One region of the Humibacter antri genome, then DNA from elsewhere that is predicted to be linked to it. Evidence: predicted binding sites of a transcription regulator. Region 1 holds the regulator's gene; each other region holds the start of a gene.
What was found. Region 1 encodes HspR, which represses chaperone genes until heat shock. Its sites were predicted from a motif close to AAGTTGAGTCNNNNNGACTCAACTT; they were not measured.
Positions count from the first base shown of each region.

Region 2: ACYVDK_RS05465 (ATP-dependent Clp protease ATP-binding subunit) is a predicted target of HspR. The motif match lies at 3,535-3,559, and genes of this name have one in related genera.
Region 3: ACYVDK_RS15050 (ATP-dependent Clp protease ATP-binding subunit) is a predicted target of HspR. The motif match lies at 2,567-2,591, and genes of this name have one in related genera.

Region 1 covers NZ_BAAHAW010000002.1:301,876-311,892, reverse strand. Annotated here, with positions in the region: gene ACYVDK_RS02175 (polysaccharide lyase 8 family protein) at 1-226, shown strand, start outside; gene ACYVDK_RS02170 (SGNH/GDSL hydrolase family protein) at 394-1,053, opposite strand; gene ACYVDK_RS02165 (SGNH/GDSL hydrolase family protein) at 1,388-2,077, opposite strand; gene ACYVDK_RS02160 (heat shock protein transcriptional repressor HspR) at 2,219-2,641, opposite strand; gene ACYVDK_RS02155 (molecular chaperone DnaJ) at 2,812-3,810, opposite strand; gene ACYVDK_RS02150 (nucleotide exchange factor GrpE) at 3,948-4,634, opposite strand; gene dnaK (Hsp70 family protein) at 4,636-6,522, opposite strand; gene ACYVDK_RS02140 (MerR family transcriptional regulator) at 6,766-7,575, opposite strand; gene ACYVDK_RS02135 (hypothetical protein) at 7,674-8,117, shown strand; gene ACYVDK_RS02130 (TMEM175 family protein) at 8,276-8,962, shown strand; gene ACYVDK_RS02125 (DoxX family protein) at 9,015-9,374, opposite strand; gene ACYVDK_RS02120 (TetR/AcrR family transcriptional regulator) at 9,413-9,937, shown strand.
Region 2 covers NZ_BAAHAW010000012.1:4,422-14,438, reverse strand. Annotated here, with positions in the region: gene ACYVDK_RS05475 (DUF6916 family protein) at 113-541, shown strand; gene ACYVDK_RS05470 (GNAT family N-acetyltransferase) at 538-1,029, shown strand; gene ACYVDK_RS05465 (ATP-dependent Clp protease ATP-binding subunit) at 1,289-3,445, opposite strand; gene ACYVDK_RS05460 (sigma-70 family RNA polymerase sigma factor family protein) at 3,670-4,104, shown strand; gene ACYVDK_RS05455 (sugar ABC transporter permease) at 4,322-5,602, opposite strand; gene ACYVDK_RS05450 (sugar ABC transporter ATP-binding protein) at 5,603-6,421, opposite strand; gene ACYVDK_RS05445 (sugar ABC transporter substrate-binding protein) at 6,512-7,705, opposite strand; gene ACYVDK_RS05440 (response regulator) at 7,989-8,693, opposite strand; gene ACYVDK_RS05435 (ATP-binding cassette domain-containing protein) at 8,686-10,017, opposite strand, start outside.
Region 3 covers NZ_BAAHAW010000039.1:54,198-64,214, forward strand. Annotated here, with positions in the region: gene ACYVDK_RS15050 (ATP-dependent Clp protease ATP-binding subunit) at 1-2,523, opposite strand, end outside; gene ACYVDK_RS15055 (DUF7144 family membrane protein) at 2,839-3,243, shown strand; gene ACYVDK_RS15060 (MerR family transcriptional regulator) at 3,376-3,882, shown strand; gene ACYVDK_RS15065 (thioredoxin family protein) at 3,866-4,192, shown strand; gene ACYVDK_RS15070 (ABC transporter ATP-binding protein) at 4,221-5,342, opposite strand; gene ACYVDK_RS15075 (ABC transporter permease) at 5,339-6,211, opposite strand; gene ACYVDK_RS15080 (ABC transporter permease) at 6,208-7,140, opposite strand; gene ACYVDK_RS15085 (ABC transporter substrate-binding protein) at 7,173-8,369, opposite strand; gene ACYVDK_RS15090 (VOC family protein) at 8,601-9,014, shown strand; gene ligD (DNA polymerase domain-containing protein) at 9,080-10,017, shown strand, end outside.

The DNA.
Region 1 (10,017 bases):
CGGTCCGTGCTCGGTCGGCGTGCACCGCGACGGCGACACCATCACCGTCGCGCTGGCCGATCCGAGCCGCACCCAGTCGACCGCGACGCTCGTGCTGCCCGACGCCGGGAGCTTCACCGTGAGCCAGGCGGATGCCGGCGCATCCCTCGTCGGAACCGGCCCGCTGACTCTCCACTTCGCCCTCGACGGGCACGGCCACGCGCGGCAGATCATCCTGACGCGCTGAGGCACCCCGCCCGACCCGTCGGGCGACGAACCACCATCCAATCGACACCCGCAGCGTGGTGGCTCGTTGCTCCCGTGGTGGCTCGTCGCTCCCGTGCTCGCCCGTCGCTCCCGTGGTGGCTCGTCGCTCCCGTGCTCGTTCGTCACGTTCGGGTGCCGTCGACGCGCCTACACCAGGCCCTTCCTCGCCAACGCGGACTGCACGGCGGCGGCGATCATGAGCTGACCTGCCGCGGTGGGATGCACGTCGCCGCCCTGCATGAGATCGGGCCTGTCCTTCAAGGGGTTGCCGATGGCGAGGTACGTGCCGCCGACGGCGGTGACCGTTCGCTTCAGGTCGGTTCCCATCTGGTCGAGCTGCGGCGGCGGGTCGTTCTGGTTCCAGATCGCGCTGACCCCGACGATCTCGGTGTTCGGCAGGGCTGCGTGCAACTCGTCGACCGCCGACACCATGGCGGACCTGACCTCCGGCTCGGGCACGCCCAGGTCGTTGCTGCTCGCCGAGAGCACGACGGTCTGCGGATGCAACGAGATCGCCTCGCTCACCTGCTGGAGGAATATGGTGCCGTTGTCGCCGACGGTCACGAAGCCGTCGCCGTCGGCGGCGAGGTTCGTGAGCGCCCAGTCGTCGTCGCCTGCGATGATGACCGGCCAGGCCTGGTCGGGCTGCAGATTGTGGCCGTCCATGATCGAGTCTCCGATCGCGACCGCCGTCGAACGCCCCGAGGTCGCAGCGGCGGCCGGGGCGCCGATCGTGAGGTTTCCGGCGACGGCCAGTGCGACCGACGCCATGGCGAGTGCCGGCGTGATGAGCCCCTTGACGTTCATAACGATCAGGTTACGAATCACCCTGTTGGGCTCGGCCTGCACTGGCGATGAGGTTCCTATGAACGACTCTTGGCGACTCGCGCGCACTGTCGGCGCCGAGCGTCCGCGCACTGTCGCCCCGGAGCATCGGACACTGTCGACCCCGAGCATCCGGACACCGTCGACCCGGAGCGTCCGGACACCGTCGACCCGGAGCGTCCGGGCGCACTGTCGACCTGGAGTATCGGACGCGCGGTCGCCCCCGAGCCTCGGACGCACGGTCGCCGCCGAGCGGTCGGTGGCAGCGCCGCCTGCGAGCCGAGACGAGCCCGATTGCGCTCGGCCCGGCCGCGCGTCACACGAGGTGGTGCTTCTGCAGCGACCGCTCCACCGCCGCCGCGATGAGAAGCTGGCCGTCCGCGGTCGGATGCACGTCATCCGACTGCATGTAGCCCGGCTTTCCGAGCAGCGGCCTGCCGATGTCGAGGTACGTGCCTCCCACCGACCTGACCGCAGATTCCATGTCGTCGTTGATCTGGTCGAGCTGGGCCGGAGGCTTCGACTCGTTCCACACCGGGCTCACCGCGACGATCTTCGTATGCGGCAGGTCGTGGCGCAGCGTGCGCATCGCCGAGATCATCGACTTCTGCACGTCGGACTCCGACGCCCCGAGGTCGTTGCTGCTGCCGGAGATGATCACCATCGTCGGATCGAACTCGACGGCCTCGTCGACCTGGTCGGCGAAGATCGACCCGTTGTTCCCCTGGTTGACGAACCCGGCGCCGTCGGTGGCGAGGTTCGCGAGATGCCACCCGTTGTACCCGGCCACGACGTTCGGCCACGCCTCGTCGGGCGTGAGCCCGTTGCCGTCCATGATCGAATCGCCGACGGCGACGACCGTGGTCGTCGGTGACGACTTCGCCGTGATCGGATGCCGGTGCACATTCGCCGACAGGCTCGCGGCGACCACGAGCGCGGCGACGCCCAGCACAGCTGCGGCCGCGCTCACACCGAGCGCGGCGGCGGCAGTGGACATGCGAGTCATGCCGTCGACACTACGACTGGAACTTCTCCACGCGCTGCACGGCCTTTCGGCGACGATGCGGACCGACGGCAGCACCGCGCCTCATCCGTCGAGCGGCCGCCACACGACGCCTCACCGGTCGACCGGCCGCAGCACGGCCCCTCACCGGTCGAGCGGTCGCCACACGACCACCTGGTTGCTGCGGCGCACTCGGGTTCCGGCACGCAACGAGACGACCTCGCCCTCGGAACCGGCGGCGAACACCCGGCGGCCAGGACGGTTCAGCATCTCGTCGGCGAGCGCACCCTCCAGTTCGCGAACGCGCGCGCCGAGCCGGTTCACCTGGTTCTCGAGCTCGAGGATGCGCCGGATGCCTTCCAGGCTGACACCCTCCGACCCGAGCCTGGCGACCTCCCGCAGCTGCACCACGTCGCGCATCGAGTAGCGACGGGATCGGCCCGCCGTTCGCCGCGGGCTCACCAGCCCGAGCCGGTCGTACTGCCTCAGCGTCTGCGGATGCATGCCGGCCAGCTCAGCGGCCGCGGTGATCGCGAAGACCGGTGTCGTCTCATCCAGTTGCGCCATCCCCACTCACCTCGCTCCCCGTATTCGGAGTCTGCACACTCGCGGTCTGCTCATTCGGAGCCTGCCCATTCGAAGTCTGCCCTGCCCGCCGGTTTCGATCCTGCGACAAGCTCTGGAGGGGCCAAGTTCAACCGGCCGCGATGCACCTCATCGTGCCGCCGTCATCCCGGTCATCGTGCCGCGGCACGCGCCTTCGCGAGCAGCTCCTCGCGCGGATTCTCGTCGGGCAGCGTCTTCTCGAACGCTTCGAGGGCATCCTCACCCTGCTTGCTCAGGTGCGAAGGCACGACGACCTGCACAACGGCGAGCAGATCGCCGGAGTCCTTCTTCGTGGAGACGCCCCTGCCCTTCACGCGCAGCACCCTGCCGCTCGGCGTGCCGGGCGCGACCTTGAGCCGCACCGTGCCGCCGTCCAGCGTGGGAACCTGGATCGTGGCACCGAGCGTCGCCTCCGCGAAGGTCACCGGCAAGGTGACGCGCAGGTTCAGCCCCTCGCGCTCGAACACCGGATGCCTGCGCACCGTCACCGTGAGGTACAGGTCGCCGCGCTCCCCGCCATCCGGCGACCGGCGTCCCTTGCCGGGCACGCGGATGCGCTGCTTGTCGCTCACCCCGGCCGGCACGCGCACCTTGACGGTCTCACCGTCGACCGTGAGGTGCACGGTCTCGCCGGTGACCGCGGTCTGGAAGTCGATGGTGGTGGATGCCGAGACATCCTGCCCCTTGGTCGGGCCGCCGTAGCCGCGGTATCCGCCGGTCGACTGGCCGAAGCGTCCGTTGCCGAAGAGGCCGCCGAGCAGATCGTCGTATTGACCGCCGCCCTGTTGGAACGTGTAGGACTGCCCGCGGCCGCCCTGATTGAACATGCCACCGAAGACGTCCTCGAACCCGCCGGCGTTCGCGCCGCCGCCGGGCGCGGTGAATCGGGCACCGGAGCCCATGGCCCGGATCTGGTCGTACTCTTTGCGCTGCTCGTCGTCGGAGAGCACGGAGTACGCCTCGCTGATCTCCTTGAACTTGGCTTCAGCCTTGGTGTCGCCCGGGTTGGAATCCGGGTGATACTGCCGTGCGAGCTTGCGGTAGGTCTTCTTCAGCTCCGCCGGCGAAATGTCTTTGGAGACGCCGAGCACCTTGTAGAAGTCCTTGTCGAACCAGTCCTGACTGGCCACCCGGCACCTCCGTTCTGTGTGTTCAGTTCTTACGTGTTCTGTTGTGAGCGGCTGCGTGTCATCGGTTCAGGTCGCAGTTTTCGTCACCATCTGGGCTCGAAAGCGACGAAAACTGCGACCTGAACGGAATGCGGACGCTACTGCGGGACCGCCACGACCACCTTGGCCGCGCGCACGAGCGTGGAGCCGAGCGTGTAACCCACCTCGACGACGTCGAGCAGGGTCGGCTCGGTCGTCTCGGCCGACGGCTGCTGGAAGATCGCCTCGTGCACGTTGTGGTCGAACGCCTCGCCTACCGCGCCGAAGGGCTGAAGTCCGAGCTTCTCGGATGCCGCCCGCAGCTTGCCGGCGATGGTCGCGAACGCGCTGTCGGTCTCGAGGTCGCCGTGCTTCTCGGCCCTGTCGAGGTCGTCGAGCACCGGCAGGATCGCCCTCGCCGTATCGGCGACAGCGCGCTCCCGCTCCACCTCGCGGTTCGCCTCGGTGCGTTTGCGGTAGTTCGCGTATTCCGCGGTCACCCGCTGGAGGTCGGCGAGCCGCTCTGCGGCGAGGTCCTCGGCGCTGGACTGCCCGGAGAGGAAGGCGAGGTCGGCTTCGGAGAGGGATGTCTCGACATCCGGGCCCTCGTAGCCCTCGCCCTCGGCCTGCCCTGAACCTGCCGAAGGGTCGACCACCTGCTCGTGCTCGAGGCGCTCGGAGCCGGCGGCTTCGGGCCGACGAACCTCGCCCGTCTCGGGGTCGACCCTGCGCTTATCGCGCACGATCGGCTCCTCGTGCTCTTCGCCGGGCCCCCGGCCCTTCGAAGGGTCGTCGTTCTTCGCCATGCTACTTAGCCTGTCCTGAACCGGTCGAAGGCTCCTCGTCGTCCACGACCTCCGCGTCGACCACGTCCTCCTCAGGGTTCGGCGCCTCGCCGTTGCCCGGGTCGGCCGCGTTCGGGTCGCCCTGCTCACCGGCGGCCTGAGCCGACTGGTAGATCGCCTCGCCCAGCTTCTGCTGGCTGGCGGTGAGCTTGTCGTGCGCCGCCTTCACGGCCTCGTCGTCGTCGGCTGCGAGTGCGGACTTGAGGGCATCCACATCGCCCTGCACGTCGGTCTTCACGTCTGCAGGCAGCTTGTCGTCGTTGTCCTTGATGAGCTTCTCGATCGAGTAGACCATCTGCTCGGCGCTGTTGCGCACCTCGGCGGATTCGCGGCGCTTCTTGTCTTCGGCGGCGTGCTCCTCAGCCTCGCGCACCATGCGCTCGATGTCGTCCTTCGGCAGCGAAGAGCCGCCGGTGATCGTCATCGACTGCTCCTTGCCGGTGCCCTTGTCCTTCGCAGACACGTGCACGATGCCGTTCGCGTCGATGTCGAAGGTGACCTCGACCTGCGGGATGCCCCTGGGAGCCGGGGCGATTCCGGTGAGCTCGAACGTGCCCAGCGGCTTGTTGTCGCGGGTGAACTCGCGCTCACCCTGGAACACCTGGATCGCGACCGACGGCTGGTTGTCATCCGCCGTCGTGAACGTCTCACTGCGCTTGGTCGGGATGGCCGTGTTGCGCTCGATGAGCTTGGTCATGATGCCGCCCTTGGTCTCGATGCCGAGGCTCAGCGGGGTGACGTCGATGAGCAGAACGTCTTTGCGCTCGCCCTTCAGCACACCGGCCTGCAGCGCCGCGCCCACGGCCACGACCTCGTCGGGGTTCACGCCCTTGTTCGGGTCCTTGCCGCCGGTCTCCTGCTTCACGAGCTCGGAGACGGCAGGCATGCGGGTGGAACCGCCGACCAGCACCACATGGGCGATGTCGGCGACCTTGATGCCGGCCTCCTTGATGACGTCCTGGAACGGCTTCTTCGTGCGGTCGAGAAGGTCAGACGTCATCTGCTCGAACTGGGCACGCGTGAGCGTCTCGTCGAGGTTCGCCGGCCCGTTCTCGGTCAGCGACAGATAGGGCAGCTGGATGCTCGTCGACATCGAGCTGGAGAGCTCCTTCTTCGCCTGCTCGGCGGCTTCCTTGAGCCGCTGGAGCGCGATCTTGTCGCCCGAGACATCCACACCGGTGGTGTCCTTGAACTTCTTGATCAGCCACTGGACGACGCGCTGGTCCCAGTCGTCGCCGCCGAGGCGGTTGTCACCGGCGGTGGCGCGCACCTGGATCGTGGAGAAGTCGTCGTCCTTGCCCACTTCGAGCAGCGAGACGTCGAACGTGCCGCCACCGAGGTCGAAGACCAGGATGAGCTCGTCTTCCTTGCCCTTGTCGAGGCCGTAGGCGAGAGCGGCCGCTGTCGGCTCGTTGATGATGCGCAGCACGTTCAGGCCGGCGATCTCACCGGCCTCTTTGGTGGCCTGGCGCTCGGCGTCGTTGAAGTACGCGGGAACGGTGACGACGGCATCCGTCACCGTGTCTCCGAGGTACTGCTCGGCGTCGCGCTTCAGCTTCTGCAGGATGCGCGCGGAGATCTCCTGCGCCGTGTACTTCTTGCCGTCGATCTCCTGCGTCCAGGTCGTGCCCATGTGGCGCTTGACCGACGAGATCGTGCGGTCGACGTTGGTGACGGCCTGGCGCTTGGCGGTCTCGCCGACGAGCACCTCGCCGTCCTTGGTGAACGCCACCACCGACGGGGTGGTGCGGAATCCCTCCGCGTTGGCGATGACGACGGGCTCGCCGCCCTCGAGCACCGAGACGACGGAGTTCGTCGTTCCGAGGTCGATACCTACTGCACGTGACATGTGTTGTGTTTCCCTTCCTCGGGCGCACACGACGTGCACCCTTATGGCCTGAGCGCCTTCCGCGCCGCGGCCGAAGCCATGGATCGAGACTCGACTCCGCAGCGACGCGCCTGGAGAGTTGAGTCTCGCAGGCTCAACTTATGCCGACGCTGGATGCCTGTCAAGCCGGCCGCCAAAAAGTTGAGCGTATTCATATCAACTTTCGTCGCGCATCCATTATTCCGGCTCGACGAGCGTTGCTCGTCATCGCGGCCGGCTCCCGCCTATTGCGGGCTTACGCGGCGCGGTGGACAGCATCCGCGCGACGACGTCTTGATGCGCGAGCCTCCGGAGTGCCGTCACGACGGGCTCGTACAGAGCGGTGCCGAGCACCGCATACTCCACAGCCGCCGAAGGGAGGAACGCGGGCGCCTCCTCGCCCTGACCAGAGCTACTTGCTCCTGCACCGGCGCCAGTCGTGTCACCCGCACCGGTCGCGTCACCCGCACCTGCCCCTGCCCCTGCGCCCGCACCAGTCGTGGCACCCGCACCCGCCGTGCCACCGGGACCGGCCGTCGACGCGCCCGGCATCAAGGCGATGTCGACCTCGGCGAGTCGATGCAGCGACGCCCCGTACGCGTCGAGTCGCTCGTCGGTGATCGGGATGCCGGCATCCGCCACCGCGTGCAGCGCCAGCTCGAGTTGCGCGGTCGCGGCGAAGTCGCCGTCGTATGTCCAGCCGAGACGTTCGATCGCCGCCTTCGCCAGCTCATGCTCGCCACCTGAAGATCGATCGGGATACGGCGGCAGCGCTTGAATCGCCTCGCCGAGCGTGGTGAAGAGATCGTCGTGCGGCTGATCTATCAGGCTCAGGATCACCTTGATCCGGGCTATCGGCAGGCCGGCGACATCTGCGAGCGAGCGGATCAGGCGTAGCCGGCGCACGTGCCCCTCGCCGTATTCGGCCTGCGTGGCCCCTCGCGCCTCGCCCGGCGACAGGATGCCTTCGCGCAGGTAGTACTTGATGGTCGCGACGGGCACCCCGCTCATTCGGGCCAGGTCGGAAATTCGCATCGTCGGGTCGCCCTCCAGTTGCACTGCTTGACAACAGATAGTACAAGTATCCAATATGGATAGCGCCACTATCCAGCTCAAGTACCGAATGGGAGAGCATGTTGAACACCACAGTGCACGAACCGTTGTTCACGCCGTCGATCACCATCATTGTCGGCGCCGTGCTTCTCACCGTGATCGGGATCGCCTACGGCGGTGCGTTCATGCTGCGCGTCGTGGCCGGAAAGCAAGGGGCGAACGACCTGCAGAAGTCGTTCTTCCGGGCGGGGCACGCGCATGCCGGCGTGCTGGTGATCCTCGGCCTCGTGGTGCTGCTGGCGACGAGCGCGGCAGGCGCCGGCATCTGGGGGACCGTGATCGGAATCGCGGTGCTCTGCTGTGCGCTGCTCATCCCCGGCGGCTTCTTCTTCTCGGTGATCGGGCACGATCCGCAGCGGCCGAACGCCTGGCGCGCACTGATCTGGGCGGGATTCACGGTGCTCTCGCTCGCGATGCTCGGCGGCGGGATCCTCCTGATCGCCGTGGGGGCATCCGCCCTCTGATCCGCCCGCTCGCCGACGCCACCCGCCCTCTGATCCATCCACCGGCGCCATCCCATCCTTCGGGCGAAATCGACGCCACGCGCTTCACTCCTTCCACGCCGAACGGCGGCCCGACAGAATGTTGATCGGTGCGCCGTTTCGGATGGGAAGGGGCCGACGTGACAGCGGAGTCAGAGGAATCGTCTCGACCAAGCGCGAGGGGCCGGAAGGCGCGCAAGTACCGCACCGACCGCATGATCGGGCTGAGCGACGGCGTCTTCGCGTTCGCGATCACTCTGCTGGTGCTCGATCTCGTGGTGCCGACCCTGACCGGCGGCGATGTCGTTGTGAAGATCCTGGGGGAGTGGCCGACATTTCTCGCCTACGTCATCTCGTTCGCCACGATCGGCGCTGTCTGGCTGGCGCACTCGGCCATCACCGACCACCTTGTACACACGGACTCGAACTTCGTGCGCTTCAACCTGCTCGTGCTGCTGTTCGTCTCGTTCATGCCGTACCCGACCAAGTTCCTCTCGGCGTTCATCGAGACCGACCACCCCGAACAGTTCGCCGTCAGCCTCTACGGCGGCTCCGTTCTGGTGCTGACCGGACTGCTCTGGACGCTCTGGTGGTACGCGCGCCGTGCCGGACTTCTCGATCCCGATGCTCCGGAAGAAGACCACGTCATCTTCACGCAGCGCTTGATTCCGGGACTCGTCGCCTACGTCGTGCTCATCATCGTCGGATGGTTCGTACCGGTCGTCGCGCTCGTCGGGTACGCGATCATCGCCGTCTTCTTCATCTTCCCGTTCCGCCTGCGTCGTCTGCGCAGGCCATCCGGCGAGGCCCGCCCGAGCGGGGAGTGATCGCCGGCCGTCGAGCCCGTCTCGCGCAGCGGCATGAGCTCTGGCCGTGAATTCAGCCGAGGAACGAGTACAACCCGACGGCGACGCAGATGACGAGCATCCCGGTGGCGTTGACGAAAAGGTTCCGCCCGAAGTCCCGCGCCCTGAGGTGGAAGGCGATCGCGACGACGAAGTAGATCACCAGACACGCAGTGGTGAGGGCCGCGAGGCCGGGAATCCAGACCCCGGCGACCAGGCCCGCCGCGGCGGCGAACTTGAGCGGGGGCATCAGACGCCAATACCGCCGCGGCCAACCCACGTCGTCGAAGCACTGAGCGATGAAACTCACGGGTTTGAGGCAAAGAAGGCCGTCGCCGAGAGAGATCACGGCCAGCACGACGACCGGCCACACCGGATCGGGAAGGACGGACATATCCGGACCATACCATACGGTGTGGTATGGTCGCTAGCGTGACAAGAGATCAATGGGTCGCCGAAGGTGTGCACGTGCTCTCGGAGGAGGGGCTCTCCGGCATCCGCATCGACCGGCTCGCTGCACGACTCGGCGTCACAAAGGGGTCGTTCTTCCACCACTTCCGCGGCATCGACGACTACCGCAATGCACTGCTCGACGAATGGGAACACCGATCGATGCAGGTCGCCGCCGACATCCCGCCGGAGACGCTGCTCTCCGACCTGGCGGGGCGCATCGGGCGGCTCGTCGACGTGCGTGTCGAGGCCGCTGTGCGCGCCTGGGCGTTTCAGAGCCCTGAAGCGGCAGCGGCTCAGGCGAGGGTGGATTCTGCGAGGCTCGCTGCGCTCGAGGGCATCTGGTCTCGCAGCCTTCACGATCCGGGCAGGGCCCACATCGCTGCCCTGGTGCCGCACCTGCTTCTGATCGGAGCGACGATGTCGCTGCCGCCTCTACCAGATGGCCAGCTGGATGCCGTGTTCGGCCTGCTCGCCGAACTCGTTCCCTCCGTCGGGGACCAGTAGCAGGCATCCGCAATGCGACCGCGCGGGCGGTTCGGCGCGGGGCCATCGTCGGGAATCTGCGCCGTGCAGTGGTGGTATAC
Region 2 (10,017 bases), on a different contig from region 1:
CGTCATCCGCGAAAAAAACTCCGGCGAGTGCTCGCCCGACTCTTCCGCTGCACCCGAGCAGGGCCCTAGGGTGTCACCCAGGCTTGTCGTTTGACGCTGGGGGAGCGTGCACATGGCGAAACGGAACGTCGGGGGTATCCGCTCGGTGACGCGGCGCACGGTCATACTGGCCGGCGCACCGCAGTACGCGGGTGTGGCGATGGCGGCGAGCATCGTTCCCGCGGTTGCGCGGGCATCCGTTCCGGCTCGCGAGCTGTACGCGGATGCCGTCGGTCACCATTTCGAGGCGGCCGGCGAGCAGGGCAGTTATGAGCTCACCCTCGCGTCCGTCGAGGAGCTGGCCGGCCACGCGACGCGCGCCGGAACCAGGTTCGGACTGATGTTCACGGCGCCTTCGACTCCGCCGCCCGCGGGTGTGTACCGCCTCACCGAGATCACGTCATGTGCGGTTCCGGATGCCCAACTCTTCATCGCGGGCTCCGCAGGTTCGCGTCGCGCGGCTCGTCGCCACTCCTCGAGCAGCACCGGCCGGCGCCCGTGATCGCCGCCGCCGACCTGCGCTACCGTCCCACGATCGCCACCGACGGCCCGGCGCTCTTCAAACTTTTCGAGCAGGTGCACACCACCGAGATCGCGACGCTCGCCGTCGACGCGGCCACGCGAGCGGCGTTCGCGAGCATGCAGTACGTCGAGCAGCGGGTACGCACGTCTGCCGAGTTTCCGGATGCCGTCGATGTCGCCATCGAGAACGGCGACAGACTGTGCGGGCGCATGATGTCGGTGATGCGCGACGGAGGCCTCCAGCTCATCCAGCTCGGCGTGCTCGTCGAGCATCGCCGCCAGGGCATCGGCACGCAGGCCATGCGGCGTCTCGCGCGCATCGCCGAGGAGCACGGATGCCCGATCTGGCTTCGCGCGGACGCCGCCAGCGCAGGCTGCCGCGACTTTCTGGAACGCGTCGGCTTCAGCGTGACCGGTCATGGCGGCCGGCTCCTCGTGGAGCCTGCCCGGGCGACCGCCGCCGCGTAGAGCCGTCCCGCTCTTCCGTTGGTTGAGCTTGTCGAAACCCCGCCTCCGCAGGTCACTGGTTTCGACAGGCTCAACCAACGGGAAGCGGGTTTCGACAAGCTCAACCAACGGGAAGCGGGTTTCGACAGGCTCAACCAACGGGGAGCGGGGGAGCCGGACGCGGGACGCGGGACGCTGGAAGCGGGAAGCGGGTTTCGACAGGCTCAACCAACGGGGAGAGGGGAAGCGGGACGCCGGACGCGGGACGCGACGAAGGCGCTCACTCGACCGGCGACACCTCGAGGTGCTCGCCGTCGACGGCGAGGTCCACCCGCACCGTGCTGCCGTCACGGATGCGCCCCTCCAGCAGCGCAGTCGCGAGGCGGTCGTCGATCTCGTGCTGCATCAGGCGGCGCAACGGACGCGCCCCGTAGATCGGGTCGTAGCCGCGTTCGGAGAGCCAGGCACGGGCATCCGGTGTCACGCCGAGCTCGAGCCTGCGCTCGTGCAGGCGAGCCTGCAGCCGGTCGATGTACAACGAGACGATCTCGCCGAGCTCCTCTTCACTGAGCGCGGAGAACACGACGATGTCGTCGAGCCGGTTCACGAACTCGGGTTTGAACTCCTGGCGCACCAGTGCCTGCACCTCCTCCTCCTTCTCGTGCCACGACATCGTGGGATCGATCAGAACGGACGAGCCCAGGTTCGACGTCAGGATCAGAATCGTGTTGCGAAAGTCGACTGTGCGGCCTTGGCCGTCGGTGAGGCGTCCGTCGTCGAGCACCTGCAGCAGGAGGTCGAACACCTCCGGGTGCGCCTTCTCGACCTCGTCGAGCAGGATGACGCCGTACGGGCGGCGTCGCACCGCCTCGGTGAGCTGCCCGCCCTGCTCGTAACCGATGTAGCCGGGAGGCGCCCCCACCAGACGGGACACGGTGTGCTTCTCGCCGTACTCGCTCATGTCGATGCGCACCATGGCGTGCTCGTCGTCGAACAGGAACTCGGCGAGCGCCTTCGCCAGCTCGGTCTTGCCCACGCCGGTCGGACCGAGGAACAGGAACGAGCCGGTCGGACGGTTCGGGTCGCTGATGCCGGCCCGGGAGCGGCGCACGGCGTCGGCCACCGCGTGCACGGCGCGCTTCTGCCCGATGAGTCGCCGTCCGAGCTCGCTCTCGAGGTTCAGCAGCTTCTCGGTCTCGCCCTGCATGAGACGGCCGACCGGGATGCCCGTCCAGGCCGCGATCACCGCCGCGATGTCTTCTTCGGTGACCTGCTCGTTCACCATGCGCGGCTCATCCGGTGCGTTCTCAGCCTGCTCGGCCGCGTCGAGATCGCGCTGCAGCTGCTTGATGGTCTCGTACTCGAGCTTGGATGCCTTCGCATAGTCGGCCTCGCGCAGCGCCCGATCACGTTCGGTGACGGCCTCGTCGAGCTTCTTCTTCAGGTCGCCGACACGGTTCAGGCTCATGCGCTCGCGCTCCCAGCGCGCCTCGAGCACTGCCAGCTCCCGCTCGCGCTGCACCAGCTCGTCGCGGAGCTTGGCGAGACGCTCCTTCGACGCCTCGTCCTTCTCCTTCTTCAGCGCCAGCTCCTCGAGCTTCATGCGGTCGACCTGACGCTTCAGCTGGTCGATCTCCACCGGCGACGAGTCGATCTCCATCTTGAGCCGACTCATCGCCTCGTCGATCAGGTCGATCGCCTTGTCGGGCAGCTGCCGCGCCGTGATGTAGCGGTTCGAGAGAGCCGCGGCCGCGACGAGCGCGGCATCCGAGATGGTCACTCCGTGGTGGGCCTCGTAACGCCCCTTCAGCCCGCGCAGGATCGCGACCGTGTCTTCGACGCCGGGCTCGCCGACGTACACCTGCTGGAAGCGGCGCTCGAGCGCGGCATCCTTCTCGATGTACTCGCGGTACTCGTCGAGCGTCGTCGCACCGATCAGGCGCAGTTCGCCGCGGGCGAGCATGGGCTTGAGCATGTTGGATGCCGCCACCGACCCCTCGCCGCCGCCTGCGCCCATCAGCAGATGCAGCTCGTCGACGAACGTGATGACCTCGCCGTTCGACTCGTCGACCTCTTTCAGCACGCTCTTCAGCCGCTCCTCGAACTGGCCGCGGTACATCGCACCGGCCACGAGCGCGGAGATGTCGAGCGAGACGAGCCGCTTGTTCTTCAGCGATTCGGCGACATCGCCGGCGACGATGCGCTGGGCGAGGCCCTCGACGACGGCAGTCTTGCCGACGCCGGGCTCGCCGATCAGCACCGGATTGTTCTTGGTACGTCTGGTCAGCACCTGGCTGACCCGGCGGATCTCGGAGTCGCGACCGATCACCGGGTCGAGCTTGCCCGTCTTGGCCAGCTCGGTGAGGTCCACTCCGTACTGTTCGAGCGCGCTCTTCTGCTCCTCCTGGCTGGAGGGCGCGCCCTGCATGTTCGCCATCTACTTCTCCCCTTTACAGTGGCGCAGCATCCGTCACGACGGCATCGTGTCGTGTCAGCACGATTCTGCGCCGGCCGGATGCCCGCACAAACTTGAGTCTACATAACTCAAGTTTGACCTCTCGGCGGGTATTCCCGCGCCCGCGCAAGCGGCCGGGCCGACGCGATCTGAGGATCCGCTATGCCCACGCGAGGCGAGGGGCGCATGCTGGAAAGGTGAACGCGATGCGGCGGGAGGCCCTGCGCACCGCGACCGGCGGTGGCAGGTCGTGGACGGCCGCATGGCGCTCGATCGTCGAGTCACGCACGCATCGCGCTGTGCACGATCTGCACCTCGCTGCCGAGCGCGGCGACAGCGCACGCGTGGCATCACTGCTGGCGCCGAACGTCGCCGTCGTGGTCGATGCCGGCGACGACGAGCATCCGCATGCGCAGATCGTTCGCGGCACCGACGACGCCGTAATGGTGCTCTTGCACGGCTTGGCGCACCAGCCAGGGGTGATCGTCCTGGAACGCCCGGTGAACGACCAGCCGGGCCTCGTGCTGCAGCGGGACGGCGAGCCGATCGCGGTGATGACGATCGACTTCATGGCTCGTCTCGCCGTCGTGCTGTGGATCAGGCTGCGCCCGGCGAAGCTCCGGCACTGGATGCACGTGTAGCGGCCGGACGAGTCGGCCGGAACATCGATCGGCGGCCGTTGCACAGATCTGGCAAACGCCGAGGCGACGAATCGCCGCTCTCATGATCGCGGCCATCGCTACGGTCAAGGGGCTCGCCCTCTTCACCACGAATTCGGCCGACCACGCCGGACTGGACGACCTGGTATCGGTTGTCCAGTCCGGCGCGGCCAGACGATTGACCTAGAGCCCTGTTCGGTCACCCGGCCGAGCGGTTGCGGCGGCTCAGCGCGTCGACCGTGACGGCCGCGAGCAGCACGAGCGCCGTGACCATCAACTGTATGGCTGCGGAGAGATTGAGCAGCCCCATCCCGTTGTAGATCGTCGCGACGATCAGCCCGCCGAGCAGGGCGTGCACGATCTTGCCACGGCCGCCGAACAGACTGGTGCCCCCGATGACCGCAGCGGCCACGGCGAGCAGCACGTACTGGCCGCCGTCGACGTTGCTGGAGATCGATCCCAGGCGGGACGCGTAGAAGATGCCGGCGGCACCAGCGGTCAGGCTGGCCAGCGCGAACGCGACGACTCTGACCCACGAGATGTTGATGCCGGCCCTGCGCGCGGCCTCGGCGTTGCCGCCGATCGCGTAGACGTAGCGCCCGAAGCGGGTGTGGGAGAGCAGGAACGTCCAGCCGAAGACGATGGCCAGCACGATCGGGACCGCCCAGGGCACGCCCGTGCTCGCACTGCAGATGAGCACGAGAACGATGCCCGCAACGGCGATCAGCACGATCTTGATGATGCTGAGGCCGAGCGGCTGGGTGACCAGTCCGCCCGCGCGGCGACGACGGTCGCGCATCAGCGTGACGGCCGCGTAGGCGATCACGACGACAGCGAGCACGATCCACGACACGACCGCGTTCAGATACCCGTACGCGATGTTGTTGATGACCTGGTTCGCGACCGACATCGTTCCACCACTCGATGCGCCAGCCAGCAGGTTGATGAGGAAGATCAGCACGCCCTGCAGACCGAGCAGACCGGCGAGCGTGACGATGAACGAGGGGATGCGCAGTCGCGTGATGAGCAATCCCCAGACGATCCCGATGATGGCAGCGACTGCAAGGCCCAGCAGCACACCCACGTACCAGGGCGCGTGATAGGGCGAGCCGGTGATCCAGACCGCGAACACGGCGCCGATGGCCCCGGTGAACCCGAGGGCCAAGTCGATTTCGCCGAGCAGCAGCACGAACACCTCGGCCACGCCGAACAGCACGTAGACCGACGCCTGCACCATCAGGTTGATGATGTTGTTCGGCGACAGGAACACAGGGTTCGTGACCTGGAAGATGATGATGATGACGATCAGCCCGCCGATGACCGGCAGCACGCCGCTTTCGCCGGTTCGCACTCGCACCAGCCAAGCCCGGGCGTACCCGCTCAGGGTTCCCGACGCGAGTTCGGGCACCCCGGCCAGCACCCCGGCGGGAACCGTGGCCTCTTTCGGCGGCGGAACGGCCTGCTTCTGAGTCGACGACATTCAGTGCCCCTTGTCCGATTCGCCCGAGAGTTTCCCGGTGGTGATGAGCTCGACGGTCTTTCCCACAGTCAGCTCGGCGATGGGCGCCGATCGGGCGAGGGTGCCGAGATGCATGACCGCGATGCGATCGGCGACCTGGAACACGTCGTTGAGGTTGTGCGAGACCACCAGCACTGCGATGCCCCGCGAGCTGAGCCGCTCGATGGTCTGCAGCACCATCGCTGTCTGCGCCACGCCGAGAGCGGCGGTCGGCTCGTCCATGATGACGAGCTTCGCGTCCCACATCACGGCCCGTGCGACGGCGACGGCCTGTCGTTGACCGCCGGAGAGCGAGGAGACCGGCTGGCGGATCGACTTCACCGTCGTCACCGACAGATCACTCAGCGTCTGCTTGGCCCTGGTCTCCATCGAGGCCTCGTCGAGCAGGCGGCCGTAGTGCAGGTTCTCGCGCCCGAGGAACATGTTCTGCACGATGTCGAGGTTGTCGCAGAGGGCGAGGTCCTGGTAGACGGTCTCGATCCCGAGCGCCGAGGAGTCGTGGGGGCTCCCGATGTGCACGGGTGCGCCGTCCCACAGAATCTGCCCGCCGTCGTACGGATGGATTCCCGCGATCACCTTGATCAGTGTCGACTTGCCCGCGCCGTTGTCGCCCACGAGAGCCGTGACCTGGCCGGCCGGAACGTCGAGGTCGATGCCGTTCAGCGCAAGCACCGGACCGAAGTGCTTGGTGATTCCCTGCAGCCGCAGCAACGGCGTTCCCTCAGCCACGTTTCCGACCTGGTCCGCGGTCGGAAGCGAAGCTGTCTGTTTTTCGCTCACTTGTCTTCTCTCACTATCGCGACTTCGTCGCTCAAAAGCTCGAACGGGACGGCCGCGCGAGCTGACTCGCGCGGCCCCTGTTCCATCGCCCTACGGCTTGATCCCCGCCGCGGTGCACTCCGACGTGTACGCCGATGTGCACAGTTGCGAGGCCGGCACGAAGTTGTCGGCGATGACCGTCGAGTTCATGTTGGCCGTTGTCACCCATTCCGGCTTCAGCAGCACCGACGGCACCGAGGTCTTGCTCGTGGTGTCGGCGGTCGAACCGTTGACCAGACCACTCGGCGGGGTGTCGCCCGCCCGCAGGTACATCGCCAGCGCGGCGGCGGCCTGAGCCTCCAGGTAGATCGGCTTGTACGCCGTTCCGCATTGGTAGCCCGTCAGAATGTTCTGCAGACCGACGAGCGTGGCATCCTGCCCCGTGATCGGGAAGGACTTCGCCTTGATGCCGTGGTTCTTCAGGTACGTGATGATCGGCGCGGCGTTCTCGTCGTTGGGCACCAGGGCCGCGTTGGCGTTCGAGTGCGCGGTGTAGGCCTGGGTGAACTCGGTCGCCGCCGTCGGCGGGTCCCAGGTTCCGGCCGGCTCGGCGACCTTGGTCCATCCGCCCGAGGAGTACAGCGGGTTCAGCACCTTGTCATACCCCTGCGCGAACAGCGTCGCGTTGTTGTCGGTGGGGGCGCCCTTCATCTCGATGACGTTGGGCTTGGTCACACCCCAGTCCTTCGTGCAGGCGACCAGGCCGTTCCCGATCAATTCGCCGACCTTGACGTTGTCGAAGCTGACGTAATAGGCACGCGTGCCGCCCAACGTCAGCCGGTCGTAGTCGATGACCTTCGCCTGATGCTGGGTCGCGTACTGCTCGATCTTCGCGCCGACACCGGCATCCAACGGGTCGACGACGAGCACCTTGGCACCTGCCGTGATCGCCGTCTGAGCGTCGGTCAGCTGCGTCGCGTCGCTGCCCTGTGCGTTCTGCACGCTGAACTGGCTCGAAGTCAGCCCGGCCGTCTTGAACGCCTTCGTCAGGTAGGGGGCGTCGAACTCCGTGTAGCGCGCCGAGGTCACGGTGTCGGGAAGGATCACCGCGATGTTGCCCGATCCCTTCGACGCGAGCGGCTTGAGTTTCGCCATGCTGGAGAAGTCCCGCTGGAACGACGAGACCGTCAGCGCGGGAACATTGCCGGCGTTCGCCGACGCGCTTGATGTGGAGTTGCCGCTGGATGTGCCGGAGCATCCGGTCAGGAGGAGCGCCGTGCCGGCGATGATCGCCGCGACGCCCATTGAACTCTTGTATCGCAAGGAACTGACTCCTCTTCGTTGAGGCGGGCGCGGCACGATGAGCTGCGCGCATGGCGCAGGCGACGAGACGCGTGGTGTCCCCGCCAGCTGTGATCTGACAGATGCGACGCTAGGAGCCCGAGCATGAACGGGTAGTGAATAATCGGGCTTCGGCGTGAACAAACCGTAGAAATGCGCGCGCTGGAGCTTGGAGCGAAGACGCAGTGGGCCTCCGCCGCGACGCCAGCGCCGAGGCCGCTACGGTGCCTCGGTCTCCGCGACGCGTTCAGACCGCGGCGAACCGGTACCCGGCGCGCGGTTCGGTCACGATGAGCGGCGGCTGCCCGTCGACCTCGAGCTTCGATCGCAGTCGCCGCACGTACACCCGCAGGTACTCAGTCTCGGTCTCATACCCGGCGCCCCAGACCCGGCGCAGCAGCTGGGCATGCGGGATCAGCGCCCCGGGTCGCAGCGCGAGCTCGCGCAGCAGAGCGAACTCCGTCGGTGTCAGATGGATGGCCGCACCGTCGCGCTTCACCTGCTGTCTGTCGAGGTCGACCTCCAGGCCGTCGACCTCGATCACCGAAGGCTGATCGCCGCCAGTGGGCGCCGGCCGCGTTCGCCTCAACGTCGCGACGATGCGGGCCAGCAGCTCTTCGATGCCGAACGGCTTGGTCATGTAGTCGTCTGCCCCGGCGTTCAGCGCGGCTACCTTGTCGTGCTCGCCGCCGCGGGCTGACACCACGATGATGCCGATGCTGGAGCGCCCACGGATGCGCCGGCACAACTCGATGCCGTCTGCCGCCGGCAGCATCAGGTCGAGCAGCACGATGTCAGGCCGCTCCAGCTCGATCAGCCGCATCACGTCGCCGCCGTCGATGGAGACGAGCGCGTCGTAGCCTCGCACCGTCAGGTTGGCCCGGATCAGGTCGACGATGTTCGGGTCGTCCTCGACGAGCAGCACGGTGGTCAGGGCCGAACGGTCACGCATCCTCCACCTCCAGCGCCGGTGTACGGGATTCGACAGGCAGCCGGATCGCGTACCGGCTCCCCGGATGCATCGACTCACGGGTCAAAACGCCCTGGTGCACCGCCACGATGCCCCGCGTGATGGCGAGCCCCAGCCCCGCGCCGGCGCTCGCGTCACGCCAGGAGTGCAGCCGGGCATCCGTCTCGCGGTCCTCGCCGTCTCGCGACGGCCGGTCGGAGGCTCCAACCCCATCGTCGGTGACCGTGATGAGCACGTCGTCCGATCCGTCGCGGTGAACCTCCACCCTCACCGTCGTTCCGCGCGGATTGTGCCGAACGGCGTTGTCCATCAGGTTCATCATCACCTGCTCCAGGCGGTCGTGATCACCCCACACGACCGGCACATCGTCGTCGACCTGGATGTCTATGGCTGCGACCGCGGCCGGCGTCAGACACGAGCACGCGGCGTCGATCACCAGCCCCAGGTCGACCCAGTCGGGGCGCAGCCGCAGCATGCCGGACTCGATCATGGAGAAGTCGAGCAGGTCGTCGACGAGCCGGTGCATGCGTGCCGACTCGCTGCTGATGCGCGTCAGGAACTGGCGCTGCGAGGTGTCGTCCCAGACGACATCCGTCTGCATCAGGCTGGACGCATAGCCGTGGATCGCCGTGAGGGGCGTGCGCAGCTCGTGCGAGAGCCGGGCGAGGAACTGGCGCTGCAGGTCGTGCGACCGGCGCAGCGCGGCCATCTCGTGGCGTGCCAGCTCGGTGTCTTCGCGCTCCTGTGCGAGCAGGATCGAGTGGCCGGCATCTTCCAGCAGCACTCGATCCTCGGCGCCGGCGACGCGGTCGCGCCACTCGGCGACGAGCACAGAGGAGTCGGACAGGGGCACGACGAGACGAGACTCACCGACCGACGTCGGTCGCTGCCGCGCACCGGGAGCAGTGGCGCTGTCGTAGAGCGCGACCTCGTCGGCGTGCAACGCTTCGCGCAGGATGCGCAGGGTCGCCTCGATCCGGTCGGAGAGCGACTCTGCGCCGGCGAGCGTCTGCAGCACAGCGCGAATGCTCTCCAGCACGGTGTTGCGCGCCGTCAGCGTGGCCAGCAGCCGCTCCCGCTCGAGCGCGGCCGCCGCGTAGCCGGCGTACAGGTTGATCAGGTCGACCTGGTCGCCGCCGGGCGCGCCGGGCTCCCTATGGTAGACGCCGACGGATCCGCGCAACGCGCTTCCGCCGGAGAACGGGACGGCCCACCAGCTGGAGATGCCGGCATCCTCGAGCAGAGAACCGTACGGGGCGATGTCGCGGCTGGAAGCCACGTCGGCGTCCACGACGACGGCGCCGGC
Region 3 (10,017 bases), on a different contig from region 1:
GTGCAGCTCGTCGCCCGACGCGTCCACATGCACCGACCCGCCGTCGTCGACGGATCCGTTCACCAGCAGGTCGGCGACCCGGTCGTCCACCTCGCGCTGGATGACGCGCCGCAGCGGACGCGCGCCGAACTCCGGCTCGTAGCCGTGGTCGGCGATCCACTGAACCGCGGCATCCGTCACGGTCAATGAGATCTCGCGCGCACCCAGTCGCGCCTCGGTCGCGGTAAGAAGCAGACGCACGATGTCGCGAAGCTGTGCGCGGTCGAGCTTGCGGAAGAGCACGATCTCGTCGATGCGGTTGATGAACTCCGGCCGCATGTTCTCGCGCAGCTTGCCCATCACCCGGTCCCGCAGCGCCTTCTCGTCGCCGAAGCCATCGGCGTCCTGTGCCACGAAGCCCAGTGCCCCGCTCTTGGATGCCAGGAACTCGCTGCCCACGTTCGAGGTCATGATGACCACGGTGTTCCGAAAGTCGACGGTTCGACCGTGGCCGTCGGTGAGGCGCCCGTCGTCCAGCACCTGCAGCAGGAGGTTGAAGATGTCGGGATGCGCCTTCTCGATCTCATCGAACAGCAGCACCGAGTACGGGTTGCGGCGCACGCGTTCGGTGAGCTGTCCAGCCTCGTCGTAGCCGACGTAGCCAGGAGGGGCGCCGATCAGCCGCGCGGCCGTGTGCCGCTCGCCGAACTCGCTCATGTCGAACCGGATCATCGAGCGCTCGGACCCGAACAGCGATGCCGCCAGGGCTTTCGCCAGCTCGGTCTTCCCCACGCCGGTCGGGCCGAGGAAGAGGAAGCTGCCGACCGGCCGGTGCTCGTCGCCCATGCCGGCGCGGCTTCGGCGCACCGACTTCGCGACGGCCGCCACCGCGTCATCCTGTCCGATCACGCGCTCGTGCAGCTCGCTCTCCAGCTTCGCCAGCCGCTCGCGGTCGGCCTCGCCGATCCGTGCGACCGGGATGCCGGTCGCACGCGCGACCACTGCGGCGATCTGCGCCTCGTCGATGACGGCGTCGGTTCCGACGCGTGCACCCGCAGCGGATGCCTTCGCCAGTCGGGCCTCGACGGCCGCGATCTCGTCGCGCAGCCTCGACGCCTCCTCGTAGTGCTCGGCGGAGACCGCGGCGTTCTTCTCCGCCTCGAGGTCGGCCAGGCGCTGCATCAGCTCGGAGGCGTCCACCTGCTTGCCGAGCCGCAGCCGCAGCCGTGCTCCGGCCTGGTCGATCAGGTCGATGGCCTTGTCGGGCAGGTAGCGGTCGGAGACGTAGCGGGCGCTGAGTTCGACGGCGGCGCGGATCGCGTCGTCGGTGTATTCGACACCGTGGTGCTCCTCGTACGCGCCCCGCAGCCCGGCGAGGATCGCGATCGAGTCCTCGATCGAGGGCTCAGCCACCGTCACCGGCTGGAAACGGCGTTCGAGCGCCGGATCCTTCTCGATCTGCCGATACTCCTTGAGAGTGGTCGCACCGACCAGATGCAGGTCGCCCTTGGCCAGCCGCGGCTTCAGGATGTTGCCGGCATCCATTCCGCCGTCTCCGCCGGCGCCCGCCCCCATCACGGTGTGCACCTCGTCGATGAAGACGATCAGCTCGCTCTTGCGCTGCGCGATCTCCTCCATCAGCTTCGTCAACCGTTCCTCGAAGTCGCCGCGGTAGCGGGTTCCGGCCAGCATGCCGGGCAGGTCGAGCGAGATCACTCGTTTGTCGCGCAGCTGCTCCGGAACGACGCCGTCGACTATCGCCTGGGCGAGTCCTTCGACGATCGCGGTCTTGCCCACGCCCGCCTCGCCGACGAGCACGGGGTTGTTCTTGGTGCGCCGGGAGAGGATCTCCACGGTCTGCTCGATCTCGTCCACCCGTCCGATCACCGGGTCGAGCCTGCCCTCGCGGGCCTGGAGCGTGAGGTCGGTGCCGAACCGGTCGAGCATGGGCGTCTCGGATGCCTGCCCCTCGGCATCCGTGTCGCCGCTCGCGCCGACGCCCACCGTCGCGGCCTCGCGCATGGCGCCGGCGAGCGCCTCGGGCGTCACTCCGGCGGACTGCAGCACCTGGCCCGCTGGCGAGTCCTGGGCGATCACGAGCGCATAGAACAGGTGCTCGGGATCGATGTAGGTGGACCCGGACGCGCGCGCCACCTGGTAAGCGTGGAACAGCGTGCGCTGCGCCGAGGGAGTCAGGGCCGGTGCGTCCTTGGTCGCCTCGCCGGTCTGCGGCAGGCGCTGATCTGCGGCGCGCACGATGCGTACGGGGTCGACGCCGATGCGGCGCATCGCGTCGGCCGCGGGGTCCTCATCGGCCATCACGCGAAGGATGTGCAGCGCGTCCAGCTCTTTGTGGCCGTGCTCGAGCGCGAACCGCCCAGCACGCTGCAGCACCTCCTGGGTGCGCCGACTGAGAAAGCGGCCGATGTCGATCGATCGGGCCTCGCGAGCGCGTTCGCCCGCGAGGTAGCGTGCGAGGAAGTCGTCGAACGAGCTGCCCTCGCCGTTCGCCTCGGTGCCGCCGGGGATGAAGTTCTCAGGCACTGAATCTCCTGTAGTTTCCGGGTTTCTTCGGTTGAACCGCTCGAACTTGAGTCGGGTCTTATCAAGTTCAACACCCTCCGGTCACTGGTATTCCCGGTGCCAGCGAGTCGCACCTGCCCCATACCGTGGCTTGAGCTTGTCTCCCGTGGGTTGAGCGCCCCGTCCCCGTTCCCGTGGGTTGAGCTTGTCGTTCCCGTGGGTTGAGCTTGTCGTTCCCGTGGGTTGAGCGCGCCGTTCCCGTGGGTTGAGCTTGTCGAAACCCGGGAATGCCCCCACGCTCGCTACGTTGAACGCATTCCCACGACAGGAGTACGAATGAGCGCAGCAGCCCGCCGTCCGGCCGGAGTGACCCTGATCGCCGTTCTCGCGTGGATCGAGGGTGCGCTGAACATCGTCGCGGGCGTGCTTCTCCTGGTGTTCCAGCACGAGCCCACCGTGCGCAGCGCGTGGTCGAGTAGCGCCTCGCTGATCACGTCCGCGATCCTGTCGATCCTGTTCGGAGTCGTGGTCGTACTCATCGCCGGGGGCCTGCTGCGCGGCTCGAGCAGTGCCCGCGTCGTGGTCACCATCATGCAGTTGCTGGCCATCGCGACGGATGCCTTCACCGCCTGGGCGTTCCCCGGCCAGTTCGCGTGGGCCGCGATCAGCGCTCTGGTCTCGCTGATCATCATCATCCTGCTCTGGACGGGACGTGCCTCCGACTTCTTCCGCTCGCACTGACGGGGCGTCGGTGGCTTTCTGGATGCCGGCATGCAGCAGATCCGAGCGTGACATCCGCTCACCGCTTGACCTTGACCCGTGGGGCAACGTTTAGCGTGAACGAGAGGCGGATGGTTCGACGGGAGGGCTGGCATGAGGATCGGTGAGGTCGCACGCCGCGCCGGAGTCAGCGTGAAGACCGTGCGTCATTACGAATCGCTCGGTCTCGTCGGTTCGTCGCGCCTGCCGAACGGGTACCGGGACTACGCCGAAGACGTGCCGCGCCTGGTGGCCGAGGCGCATGAGCTGGGCCGCGTCGGGTTGCGCCTGACACAGACCCGACCGTTCCTCGACTGCCTGGCCGACGGCAACGCCAACGGCGACGACTGCCTGGCCACACGTCCCGCCTACAGTGCGGCCATCGAAGACCTGACGAGACGGATCGACGAGCTCGAACGCAGGCGGTCAGCACTGCAAGCGCTGCTTTCCACGGCCGAATCGAGGACTGGCGGATCGAGCGCTCCCGGATCGAGCACTCCCGGATCGAGTGCCGCTCCATCGAAGACCGTGCGGTCGAGGGCTGCCGAGACAGGGCGCGCCGGCCGCGAGAGCCACGAGAGCCACGAGGAAACGAAGGAGAACCATGATCATCGCAGATGAGCAGACGTTCGCGTCGACGCTCGAGCATGCCGAGACACCTGTGCTCGTCTACTTCTGGGCCACCTGGTGCGGGCCGTGCCGGGTACTCGGGCCGACGCTCGAGCGTATCGAGTCCGACCACTCCGACGCGTTCACGATCGTCAAGGTGAACGCCGACGACAGTCCTCGCCTCGCCGCGGAGTACGGCGTGATGGCTGTGCCGAGCCTCAAGCTCGTCGTGGACGGCGCCGTCGTGCGAACCATCGTGGGCTCCAAGCCCCGCGCTGCGCTGGAGGCGGAGCTCGCTCCCGTGTTGGCTGCAGCTGTCTGACTTTGCTCCACCTCGGCCCGACGCCCGTTCACCGCGGTCGAACGACGGCGGGCCGCCCCTTGAAGCGCACCAGCACCGCCGCATCCGGCACGGGACGATCCCGTGCGTCGTGTTGCACCGCCAGCACTGTGCCGTCCACCAGGCGCACGGTCGTTCGCCGCACGGATCCGAGGAAGCTCGAGGAGACGACCACACCGGCCGCTCCGTCCGCATCGCCGCTTGTCGCGTCGAGCAGCGCTACATCCTCGGGGCGCACCGAAGCCTCGACCTCCCCGTCCGCCGGATCGCCCAGAATGGGGATTCGCTGACCGAAGACGATCACCTCGGCGCCCCGCGCGCGACCGGGGAGCTTGTTGCTGAGTCCGACGAAGTCGGCAACGAACGGTGTGCCGGGCTGGAGGTACAGCTGCTCGGGCGTGCCGATCTGCTCGATCGCGCCCGCGTTCATCACGGCCACGCGGTCGGCGATCGCGAGCGCTTCCTCCTGGTCGTGCGTGACGAACACGGTCGTGATTCCGAGGTCGCGCTGAAGGCGCCTGATCTGCTCGCGCAACTGCACCCGCACTTTCGCGTCCAGAGCCGAGAGCGGCTCGTCGAGGAGTAGCACGCGCGGCCGGATGACGAGCGCGCGGGCGAGTGCCACCCGTTGCTGCTGCCCACCGGAGAGCTCGTGTGCATAGCGATCGCCGTGCCCGCTCAGCCCCACCAGACCCAGGGCCTCGGTTGCGCGTGCAGTGCGCGTGCGAGCGTCGACCTTGCGCATCCGAAGCCCGAACTCCACGTTCGCTCGGGCCGTGAGATGAGGGAACAGCGAGTACGACTGGAACACGACTCCGATATCGCGTTTGCTGGCAGGTACCCCGACGACGTCGGTGCCGTCGATGCGGATGCTGCCGGCATCCATCTGCTCCAACCCGGAGAGGGCGCGCAGCATGGTGGTCTTTCCGCAACCCGATGGCCCGAGCAGGGCGACGAACTCGCCGGGGTGTATGTCGAGGCTCACCCCCTGCAGCGCCCGGTGCGACCCGTACGCCTTCACGATGCCTTCGAGTTCGACCGACGTCCCCCTGACGGTCAGCGGTGCAGTGGTCTCTCTCGGGCCGAGCGCGGCGCGGTCGTCGGTGGATGTCGCGGGCGTGGTGACGGTCATCGTGCTGCCCTCCTGATGCGGCTGATCGATCCGGCCCTGCCGATCACCAGCAGCAGTGCGAACGCGAACACCAGCGCGAACACGGCGAAGATCGCCGCGACGTAGGGGTCGGTCTGCTGCAGCAGATACAGCGCGGTCTGGAACGTGTTCTGGTTGAGGAACGAGGCGATGGTGAACTCCCCGAGCACGACGGCGATGGTGAGGAAGCAGGCGGAGAGGAGCCCCCGCCGCAGATTGGGCAGAATCACTCGGCCCAGCACCGAGAACCAGCCGGCACCGAGTGAGCGAGCGGCCTCGCCGAGCACCACCACGTCGAGCGCGGTGATGTTCGCGTGAATCGGCCGGTACGCGTACGGGAGCACGATCACCCCTATGGCGAACGCGAGAGTCCACGGCACGCTGCCGAAGACTCCGGCCATCGCCTGGTACACAGGTACGAATCCGACGACGAGCACCACCGTCGGCACGGTGATGGGCAGAAGACAGACGAACTCGATCGCACGTCGAAGATGCGGGTAGCGCAGTTCCGCCAGCACGATCGTCGGCACCAGCAGGAACAGGATGATCGCCACCGTGATCGCGCAGATCACCAGCGAATTGCCGATGCCCTCGAAGAGCTGGTCGTATGTCAGCTCTTGGCGCGGATCGAAGATCGCCGCATAGTGAATGAGCGTGAATGCACCCGGGTCTCCCGAGACACGGAACGTGAAGAGCAGCAACGCGGCGATCGGCAGCACGAACACGACTCCCGTCGCAACGAGGATGGCCGTGCTCGTGACCCTGTTCGGAGTCGCGCCGACGCTGGGTGCCCGCAACGTCCGCTTCGCCGGCACCGGGACCCGCTTCGCAGGCAGCGTGCCCGCGGTCATCGGTGCATCCTTCGCTCCCACCGCAGCGAGCGGCGTTGGAGCGCCGAGTACGCGCTCATCACGACGGTCATGACCGCGACCATGCCGAGCGCCAGCACGCCGGCGGAATCGGAGACGCCCACGATGGTCTCACTGGTCAGCTGCCGCTTGATCGACAGGGGGACGATTCCGCCCTGGTCGATGAGCGCTGCCGCGGTGGCGAACGACGAGAACGCGTTGGCGAACAACAAGATCGTGCTTCCCCAGAACGCGGGGGCGAGGATGGGGATGGCTATCCGCCGCCAGTACGCGACGCGGGACGCGCCGAGCGTCGCGGCCGCCTCGCCCCATTGTGTCTTCAAGCCCTCCGCTGCCGGCATGAACGTGATCACCATGAGCGGGATCGAGAAGTACAGGTACGGGAAGACGAGTCCGCCCACCTGGTAGAGCAACGGCCCGCGCGCCGACAGGGAGTTGAGGTCGAAGCCGAAGGTCTGCTTCAGCAGCAACGTGAGTACGCCCTGGATGCCGATCAAGGCGATGAAGGCGAACGCGAGCATGATGCCGCCGAACTGGGCCAGCACGCTGGAGGCGGAGTCCACTACCGTGCGCAGGGCGCCGTCCGGCCTGGTGCCCAGGAGCGCGAAGCAGATGACCGCGCCGACGAGGGCGCCGATGATCGCCACGACGGCCGAGACCCAGAACGAGTTCACGAAGTCCTTGATGACCGACGGATCGGTGAACGCAGCGAGATTGGCGAAGGTGAATGCCCCGTCCTTCGTGAAGAATCCGCTCGCCACGGCATACAGGGTGGGCACAGCCAGGAACAGCACGACGTAGATCGCGAACGGTGTGAAGCCGAGCCACCCGGCCCGAGGGCGTCCGAGCCTGGTGGTCCTGACGCCCTCGGCTTTGGCGCCCGTCGCGATCTCGGTGGATGCGGCAGTCATCGCAATCCGTTTCCGATGAACACGGGTAGGGGTCAGCCGACGGTCGTCGACCACTTCGAGGCGAGCAGAGTGCCCGCCGCGGTGGTCTGGTCGGCGGTGAGCTGCACGAGGTTCTTCGGCGGCTCGCCCACGGTCTTCAACACGTTCTCGTCGACCGTCTTGTTCGCGATCATCGCCTTGAGCGTCGCCGGGTAGGCGCCCGAGCCCAGGAAGAGGTTCTGCACCTCGGGGCTGTAGACATACTCCTCCCAGAGCCGGGCGGCTGCCGGGTCCGGTGCATCGGCGTTGATCGCCTGGTTGTAGTAGCTGCCGAGCGCGGTGCCGGGAAGAATCGTGGTCTTCCAATTCGGGTTTCCCGCGGAACCCCCGGCCGCGCCCCATGCGAGATTGTTGTAGCTCCATTGGATGACCACCGGCGTCTCACCCGAGTTCACCGTCGCCTGCGTCGGCAGCACGGAGAGAAAGTTGCCCGCCTGCTTCAGCTTGCCGAAGAAGTCGATTCCCGGCTCGATGTCGTCGGCCTTTCCGCCTGACTGCAGATCGGCCCAATAGACGGCGCTCGCAGCCTCGTTGGCCTGAGTCGGGTCGCCCTTGATCGCAACCTTTCCCTTGTAGTCGGCACCGAGCAGGTCGTCGAGCTTCTTCGGCGCCGACTTGATGACCTTCGAGTCGTATCCGACCGACATCAGACCGGTGTAGTCGTAGTACCACTTGCCGCCGGCATCCTTGTAGTGTGCGGGCAGGTCAGCCCAGTTCTTCACCTTGTACTCGGCCATCATGTCGAGGTTCTGCTCGAGAACGGCCGTACCGAGGTCGAAGACGTCCGGCGCGGTGCTCTGGCCCTTCTGAGACGTGGCTGCGCTGATCTCGTCGGCGCTGGAACCGTTCGGGTTCGTGGAGTCGACCGTGATCTTGGGGTACTTCTTCTCGAAACCGGCGATGATCTTGCCGTAGTTCGCCCACGAGGGTGGAAGGGCGATGACGTTCAGGTGACCCTCCGCGTTCGCGGCCGCGACGAGGCCGTCCATGCCGCCGAAGTCGGCGGCCGACACAGCCTTCTGGGCCTGAGTCTTGGTGAGCATCTTGGAATCGGCGGCGCTCGCCGCTCCCGTCCCGCTACCGGCGCATGCCGTGAGCGAGAGGGCGACGGCCGTGGCCATGGCCACGGCGCCGGCGAGGCGCCGGGCACGTCGCGAGCCCACGAAACGGGCGATCGCGCGTTGTTCCATCGAGGAGTCCTTCCAGGTCGTTTCTCGGGTGGGTCGTGATCGGTGAGGACCGCAACCGCATCCACTTTGCAGGTGCCGGAAGGCGCGAACGGCCGATTCCATCTGCCGGTCATCAGATGTTCACCTCGGTGATTCGCCCGGCGGCAGCCTCCGACGCGCTCGACGCGTGACGCGCACGCCGGCCGAGCGTAAGGTGTGGGTCGACAGCGTCACCGATGAAGGAGAGCAGTCATGTCCGTCGTTCTCAATCCCTACCTGAGCTTCCGCGACAACGCTCGCGAGGCCATGGAGTTCTATCAGTCCGTCTTCGGCGGCGACCTCACCGTGAGCACGTTCCGCGACTTCCACATGGAGGAAGACGAGAGCGAGCTCGAGAAGGTCATGCACTCGCAGCTGAACGCGCCCGGCGGCCTCATGCTGATGGGTGCCGACACTCCGAATCGCATGGAGTACACGCCGGGCGGGTCGATCACGGTGTCGCTGAGCGGCGACGACGAGCCGCGCCTTCGTGGCTACTGGGACGGCCTGTCGCATTCGGCCACCATCGTCGAGCCGCTGGAGAAGGCGCCGTGGGGTGACTGGTTCGGCATGCTGGTCGATAGATTCGGCGTGAACTGGATGGTGAACATCTCCGGTCAGGGTTGAACCCGAGCGATCACGACCGGCGCCGGTCGACCGGATCCCCGCACACGACTGACGACGAGGAACGCATGGCAGACGAGACGACGCTGGAGATCCGAGGGCCGGAAGGCACGCGTGCGGTGCGCATCAGCCATCCGGACCGGGTCGTGTTCCCCGAGCCGGGAATCACCAAGCTCGACCTGGCGCGCTACCTCGAGGCGGTCGCCGAACCGTTCCTGAGGGCGAACGGCGATCGTCCGATCTCGCTGCAGCGCTTCCGCGACAGCATCGACGGCGAGCAGTTCTTCTCCAAGAACCCGCCGAGGGGAGCCCCTGCCTACATCCGCGATGTCGAGGTGGTCTACCCGAGCGCGAGATCGCATCCGCAGCTCGTGCTCGATGAGCCGGCCTCGGCGATCTGGGCAGTGCAGATGGGCACCGTCGTCTTCCACCCGTGGCCGTCGCGCGCCGACGACACGGACGATCCGGACCAGCTGCGTATCGATCTCGACCCTCAGCCCGGCACCGACTTCGACGATGCGGTCCCCGCCGCCGTCGAATTGCGCGCCGTTCTCGCTGAAGCCGGACTGGATGCCTACGTCAAGACGTCCGGGAATCGCGGCCTGCACGTGTTCGCGCCGATCCGGCCGGAGCATGAGTTCCTCGATGTGCGACACGCCGTGATCGCCGCAGCACGCGAGTTGGAGAGACGCATGCCGGATGCCGTCACGACCGCCTGGTGGAAGGAGGAGCGCGGGCGAAAAGTGTTCGTCGACTTCAATCAGGCGAACCGCGACCGCACGATGGCCGGTGCGTACAGCCCGCGCGCTCTGCCGCACGCGTCCGTGTCGTGCCCCGTCACGTGGGAAGAGCTGGAGTCCGTGGATCCCCGGTCGTTCACTGTGCTGACAGTGCCGGACCGGCTCGCCGCCGTCGGCGATCCGTGGGCTGACTTCGGCGAGCGACCCGGAAGCATCGAGGTGCTCCTGTCATGGTGGCAGCGCGACCTCGACAACGGGCTGGGCGA